Regions from separate parts of the Agarivorans sp. 2_MG-2023 genome, predicted to be linked through region 1. Evidence: predicted binding sites of a transcription regulator. Region 1 holds the regulator's gene; the other holds the start of a gene.
The links. The regulator sigma-54, encoded in region 1, starts transcription at its own class of promoters, with help from an activator protein. The targets are predictions, from matches to a motif close to GTTGGCACGNNNNTNGNNT.

Region 1 (3,822 bases):
GCCGACCGCCAGCAGGTCAACATCAAAGAAAACCGCGTCACTTTCTACAATAATGTAGTGGTGACTCAAGGTTCAATAAAAATGCACGCCGAAGAACTCAGCGTAATAGGTAGTGAAGAAAAAGGCAGCGAGGTGATGATCGCCAAAGGCGAACCGGCAACTTTTTACCAACTACTAGACAGCGGCAAGCCAATTGAAGCAGAGGCCAACGAGGTGCGTTACGATTTAAAAACGCAGACCCTCACCTTAACTAACAATGCTCAGCTCAAGCAAGAAGAGAGCTTAGTAAAAGGCCAAATGATTAAATACAGCATTAATAAACAAGAGATGGTTGCTCAAGGCGATGAAAATAATCGTGTGACCACTATTTTCCTGCCTCAGCAATTAGAAGAACTCTCCCCCGAGGACAATGAGTAATCATGAGTACCTTAATCGCTGAGAACCTTGCCAAAAGCTACAAAGGTCGCAAGGTAGTAAAGAACGTCAGTTTAAATGTAGAAACCGGGAAAATTGTTGGTTTACTAGGGCCAAACGGCGCCGGTAAAACCACTACCTTCTACATGGTGGTTGGTCTAGTGCCACGAGACCAAGGCCGAATACTTATCGATGACGATGATCTGTCTAGCACCGCTATGCATACTCGAGCACGAAAAGGCATTGGTTATCTTCCCCAAGAAGCCTCTATCTTTCGCCGTTTATCGGTAGAAAAAAATATTCTAGCAGTATTAGAAACCCGTAAGGATTTGGACAAAGAGCAGCAAATTGGCGCACTGGACGATTTGCTAGAAGAGTTTCATATTGGCCATATTCGCAAAAATCTCGGTATGAGCCTATCAGGCGGAGAGCGTCGCCGGGTAGAAATTGCCCGCGCCTTAGCCGCAGCCCCTAAGTTTATTTTGCTTGACGAACCCTTCGCTGGGGTAGATCCTATTTCCGTTATTGATATTAAAAAAATCATTGAACACCTGCGTGATCGCGGTCTAGGTGTATTAATTACCGACCACAATGTAAGGGAAACTCTCGATGTTTGTGAGCATGCCTATATCGTTAGTCAGGGTGAATTGATAGCCTCAGGTAAGCCACAAGAAATACTTGAAAACGAGCACGTGAAACGAGTTTATCTCGGTGAACAATTCAAGCTATAGTTAAAGTGCAGCTTAGAAAATAATATAAAAAGAAGGGATAGCGGTAGTTAATGAAAGCATCTTTGCAGTTGCGTCTTGGTCAGCAGTTAACCATGACCCCCCAGTTACAACAGGCCATACGCTTACTCCAGCTTTCAACCCTGGATTTACAGCAAGAAATTCAAGAGGCTCTGGAAAGTAACCCTCTGCTTGAGGCGGATGAGTCACATTCGAATGATAGTGACGCAACAGACGCTAAGTCAGCCAATGAAAAATCTACAGAAGCCGAATCTAGCGCCGACGTAGACAGCAGCCAAATGGAAGCTGGCGATGCCATTAACCAAGAAACTGTTTCTGATGACCTACCCGTAGACTCCACTTGGGACGATATTTATAGCGCCAGTTCCGCGCCAGCTAGCTCATCGAGCGGCAGTGGCGGTGGTGACGACAACGATATGTTATTCCAAGGTGAAACCGTTGATTCCTTACAAGATCACATGCTGTGGCAAATGCGCCTTACTCCTTTCAGCGAAGTAGACCAAGCCATTGCTTTAGCCATTATTGATGCAGTAGATGAATCAGGTTACCTCACACAGGATTGTGAACAATTATTAGATGGCCTCAATTCTAGTGACAATAACGACTTAGATGTAGAGCTTGACGAAATTGAAGCAGTACTAAAACGGATTCAGCATTTCGACCCCGTAGGCATTGCCGCGCGCTCGCTACAAGAATGCTTGTTAATTCAATTAAGTCGTTTTTCCCCAGAAACACCATGGCTAAATGAAGCCAAAGATGTGGTGTCTAACCATATCGATGTATTAGCCAATCGAGATTTTCGCTTATTGGCTCGAAAGACCAAGTTAAAAGAAGACCAGCTACGCGAAGTGATGCGTTTAATTCACACCTTAGAACCACGCCCGGGTAACGCTGTTGAGCCAAACCAAGCCCAATACGTTATCCCCGATGTTTCCGTAGTGAAGCGCCAAGGTCGCTGGGTGGTAGAGCTAAACCCCGATGCGATGCCGAAGCTAAGAGTAAACTCTCACTATGCATCCTTAAGTAAAACGTCTAATGCTACCGATACTCAGTTTATCCGTAGCCACTTACAAGAAGCCAAGTGGTTTATTAAGAGCATTGAAAGCCGCAACGAAACCTTACTCAAAGTCTCTAACTGTATCGTTCACCACCAACAAGCCTTCTTCGAATACGGTGAAGAAGCAATGAAGCCAATGGTGCTGAACGATGTGGCCGAAGCAGTAGAAATGCACGAATCAACGATTTCTCGAGTAACAACTCAAAAATTCATGCATACACCTCGCGGCATTTTCGAACTTAAATATTTCTTCTCTAGCCATGTGGCTACCGATGGCGGCGGTGAATGTTCATCTACCGCTATTCGTGCATTAATTAAGAAACTGGTTGCTGCCGAAAATACCAGTAAACCTCTCAGCGATAGTAAGATTGCTGATATTTTGGCAGATCAGGGGATCAAGGTGGCAAGACGTACGATTGCAAAATATCGTGAGTCTTTAGCGATACCACCTTCTAACCAACGTAAGAGCCTACTTTAAGGCCAATCAAGGGGACTATATTTATGCAAATTAATCTTACCGGACACCACGTTGATATTACTGAGTCTTTAAAAGAATATGTCCATAACAAGTTTGCCAAGCTCACTCGACGATTTGACCAGATAAACAATGTTCATGTCATCCTCAACGTCGAGAAGCTCAATCAAATCGCAGAAGCCACCTTACATTTAAATGGCGGTGAATTATTCGCTACCGCTGAACATTCAGATATGTACGCCGCCATTGATGGTCTCATCGACAAACTTGACCGCCAAGTTATCAAACATAAAGAAAAACTTAACAAACATTAGTCACCTCCATGCAAATAGATAAAGTACTAAGCTTGGATTGCACTCAAAGTGCAGTCCAATGCTCTTCAAAAAAACGCGCCTTAGAAATTATTAGTGAACTAGCCGCTGGCCAACTAGATACGACAGCTCAATGTATATTTGAGAGTTTGTTGAATAGAGAAAAAATGGGCAGCACCGGTATCGGGCAAGGCGTGGCAATACCTCATGGCCGCATTGATAAACAGCATCAAACAACCGCTGTTTTTTTACGTTGTGATCCCCCAATTGCTTTTGACGCCATTGACAATAAACCTGTTGATTTGGTTTTTGCCTTACTGGTACCAGAAGATCAGTGTAAACAACACCTCAACACCTTATCTCAAGTAGCTGAAAAACTTAACGATAAGCAAGTATGTAAACAACTTCGTTGTGCACAAAGTGATGACGAATTATACGACATCATGGTAGCCTAATACTCTAATCACCGTTAGGGATAGTCATGGAACTCATTATCGTGAGTGGGCGTTCAGGTTCAGGAAAAACCGTCGCCTTAAGAGTACTAGAAGATCTGGGCTACTATTGCGTAGACAACCTCCCGGTTGTGTTATGGCAATCTCTTATCGATAACTTAAAAAATACTTACTCTAAAGTAGCAATAAGTATCGATATTCGAAACCTCCCAGACGAACCTTCACCGATAGGCCAAATTATTCGCAACGCCGGCCCTGATGTGAATCTATTAAGCATTTTTTTAGATGCCAAAGACGAAGCGTTGATCCGCCGTTACAGCGAAACTCGGCGAGTTCACCCGCTGAGTCAAACTAATTTGTCTCT
Region 2 (3,822 bases), on a different contig from region 1:
ATAAAGTAGCCAAGGTATTCATTGCACTAGGTTTATTAGGGATTAACTTCGTCGCTTGCTCAAACTCCTTACGCGCTAAATCAGCTTGGGAGTTTAATAAGTAGATCCGTCCACGCAACAGCTTCCACTCAAACTGAGTTTGTCGCGAAAACTCGCTCGCTCGTTCTTCAAAAGCCAATACTTCGGAGGTCTTTCCTTGCAGCAATAGAACATTACCAAGCATTGGCAATACTAAATTAATATCAGCACCAAGGTTGAGTGCTTCCTCCAGTTGTTTTTCAGCTGAACCTAAATTATTGGCGTTGAAATACACCTTTGCGAGTAACAGCTTTGAAGAAAGATGTTCAGGGTTAGCCGTTAAGGCATTTTTTAAATGAATAAAAGCTTCGTTTTCTTCCCCACTATGAAAGGCTTTAACGGCCAACTCGTATTCATTTGCTTGCTCATTAGCAGAGCTAAAGCCGGCAACACACAAAAGTAAGAAAGGGAGAAAAGACTTTTTCATTGGCAAACAGGTTCCTTGTTACTGCGAGGGTCAATCAATTAACCGACAAACAGTATCTAATGAACCAGAGGCAAAAAAAAGACAAAAAAATACGAAATACAGAGTATTTCGTATTTTTCGTTAAACAGGAAAAGGAATTTTGTATTTAAGCTTGGCGCTTTCTGGTACGTAGTGCAATACCAAATAGGCCCGCTGCAAATAACAGTACTGTACCTGGTTCTGGAACAGTAGCAGCAAACTGAGGTGTTTCGGTATTTACACCAGCAAGCTTAAATCCATCGTTGTTAGCAGACCAGTTCAAGTTACCGAATATAGGGTTGTAAGCACCAATCAACCAATATTTAGACACAGCATCTGAATCAATAGCTTGATAAGCGTAATCGTCGGCATTACTTACTTCGGCTTCAGTTGTCCAACCTAAACCAGCTAAATCAGCCCATCTTTGATTATTCACAGTTGCAACATCACTACCCGAATAAGCCAATACTGAAACATCTGCGTGACTAGCTTGCCTATTAGTTCCGTGATCTTCACTGGCCCAACCTAAAGTGAAGCCCGCTAGATTTACCGCTTCATCAAAAGTTAGCAAAACCATATCAAAATCGTTGCCGTAGCTATCGATAGAATGTTGCGGAGTATTGTTCGGCTCATCTCTGTTATCAGACATCAAGCCATATGAGTTCGAATATCTAAGTTTGGTATTTCTAATACGTCCGTCATTAGGGTTGGCGGTATCCGACCAACCAGTAACACTTAATCCAGACATATCCAGAGAGTTACCGTTTCCAGTGCCGGATAGTGAACCATCATCAAAATCCCAAACTTGCTCCGCAGAGAAAGCTGACATAGACACAGCACACGTTGCTACCAATAAAATTTGTTTAAACACAGCGCCCCCAAAATAGCATTCTGTATATTATTTAAAAACCGTCCCAACCAACACAAAGCAATAAACAAGCCAATAAAATTAAGTCTTTATTTCCAATACTTTACAGTTCAAAAATTCAGTAAAACTGTAACATTGTAAAGAAAACTGACAATAAGCGTTGCTTTTGTAACCACTAAAAACTAGGTTGATGTTCAGGAGCTAAAAATTTGATGCGAGCAGATTAACATCAATGCTCATAAAACGCACTACCAGTAACGCTCCACCGTTACTTGCCCTGGTTTACGTCGTAAATTTTTCTTCAAACCTTTTTGCTCTAAGATTACTTGCGCATCGGTGATCATTTCGGGGTTACCACACATGATCACTTGGGAATACTCTGCGCTTAATTTAAGGCCAAGCCCTTGCTCCAACGACCCATTCGCTAAGGCTTCAGGGATTCTGCTTTTAAGCGCACCTTCGCAGTCTTCACGAGTAACCATGGCTTGAAACTGGAACTGTGTGGGGTGTTCTGCTTGGTATTTATCAATAAGATCTTTATAAGCGATATCTTTGACTTTTCTCACGCCGTAGACCAACGCTATTTTCTCAAAACGTTGCCAAGCTTGTGCCGTTTCTAACATTGAGAAATATGGTCCTATTCCAGTTCCGGTGCCAATTAACCACAAATGCTTCCCCTCGGGCACTTCATCCAACACCATAAACCCTGCGGCACTGCTTGAGACATCGATGGTATCTCCAACACTCAATTGATGAAGATTAGGTGACAGCAAGCCTTGTTCTACCTTAATCGCAAGCACTTCTAGGCAATCGGTATCAGGAGGATTAACTAATGAATAGGCACGAGCTACGCGCTTGCCTTCTCTTAACTCTGATAATTTAATGAATTGCCCAGCGACAAATGGCGTAATATCGGCCTTAATTCGTAAACTGAATAGCTCATCATTCCAATCAATACGTTCAATTACTTTACCCTCAGTCCACATACTTGTTCCTTTACTAAGACAAATTCTTATTCTTGAGAAGTAATCACTTCAGAGTGATGATCGACATAAATCAACGCATCTACATCGTAGCCTAAGTCTTTAGCCTGATGAACCAAGTCGCTTTTCACTTGGTGAGCTAAGTCAGGCGTTCGAGCAAGCAACCATAAATATTTTCGGTTCGGGCCAGCTACCAACGCGTATTGGTAGTCTTGCTCATCTAAGGCAAACACAACATAAGCGCCATAAAATGGTCTAAAAAAGGATACTTTGAGATGCCCAATGTCTGGTGAGTCAACAAACTGAGCAATGCCTTCGGCTTCAAACCACTGTTGTTCCTGCTCAGAAAAGCCTTTATTTAATACCGTTACTTTGCCGTCATCACGTAAGCTATAAGTTGCGGTCACATGGCTCATGCCACGCTCGAATGAGTGGTCTAAACGGGCAACTTCATACCAAGTTCCCAAGTACTTTTGTAACTGAAAATTACTCACCGGCTCTATGCCTTCTGGTTTGCCACTACATGCACTTATCAACAATACGGCAACAAAAATAACTGTCTTTTTCATTAGTACATCCTTTCAACTAAAACCATAAGGCGGCAATACAGCCAATCAAAGTCATAACAAACAGAAACCATTTAAGCGTATTAGTCGCCGCTTTTATAGCAAACTTCACTGCATAATGAGCCCCAATAATGTAACCCACCGCTAACACTAAACCCGGCAACCACAACACTTGCCCCCTAGCAATAAACACCACCAGAGCAATACTGGTAAAAGATAAGGTACACACTAATTTAAGCGCATTCGCTCTTACTAAATCGTAGCGCAAACTGCCGGCCAATGCTGCGATCAAAATAAACCCTACGCCGGCCTGAACAAAGCCGCCATAAAACCCTGCTAAACCTAAGCTCCACTTGGCTGAGGGCGTATCATCCATTTTGCGAGCAAGGGTACCCGGTTCTGGCGCAACGGCACTAGGTTTAAACAGCATTAATGCCGCCATTGCCAACATTGCCCCCAGTAACAGGTATTTAATAATCCAAGCTGGTGAATAGGAAGCAGCGACCGCTCCCACTAATCCTCCCACTAAGGTGGGCCACAAAATAGGAACGACATCTTCAGTATCAAGCTTGTCGTGCTTCTTGAAACCCAAAACACCGGTTAAACATTGTAAAAAAATGCCCACTCGATTAGTGGCATTAGCCACTTCTGCTGGCATCCCCATTACCATTAGCGCTGGCAAGGTTAAATTGGAGCCGCCGCCTGCTAAGGTGTTAATCACACCAGCGATTAGCCCTACCACCAGCAGTAACACACCATGATAAATAGTAAAGTCCATTTACAGTTCTCTATAGGGCATTGATAAGTTTGACCTTATCATTGCATTAGCTGGAATTCAGCAGCAGATTGATATCTTTAGTCTAAGCTTCGGATTTTTGTGCC

Region 2: the regulator sigma-54 is predicted to act here: its motif matches at 1,450-1,468, upstream of xdp1 (exosortase-dependent surface protein XDP1).

What each region holds. Positions count from the first base shown of each region.
Region 1 is NZ_JAUORQ010000011.1:45,118-48,939, reverse strand. It holds gene lptA (lipopolysaccharide transport periplasmic protein LptA) at 1-417, shown strand, start outside; gene lptB (LPS export ABC transporter ATP-binding protein) at 420-1,145, shown strand; gene Q4549_RS16260 (RNA polymerase factor sigma-54) at 1,196-2,698, shown strand; gene hpf (ribosome hibernation promoting factor) at 2,722-3,009, shown strand; gene ptsN (PTS IIA-like nitrogen regulatory protein PtsN) at 3,018-3,461, shown strand; gene rapZ (RNase adapter RapZ) at 3,488-3,822, shown strand, end outside.
Region 2 is NZ_JAUORQ010000003.1:150,489-154,310, forward strand. It holds gene Q4549_RS05735 (tetratricopeptide repeat protein) at 1-505, opposite strand, end outside; gene xdp1 (exosortase-dependent surface protein XDP1) at 651-1,394, opposite strand; gene Q4549_RS05745 (ferredoxin--NADP reductase) at 1,640-2,377, opposite strand; gene Q4549_RS05750 (lipocalin family protein) at 2,404-2,943, opposite strand; gene Q4549_RS05755 (sulfite exporter TauE/SafE family protein) at 2,960-3,718, opposite strand.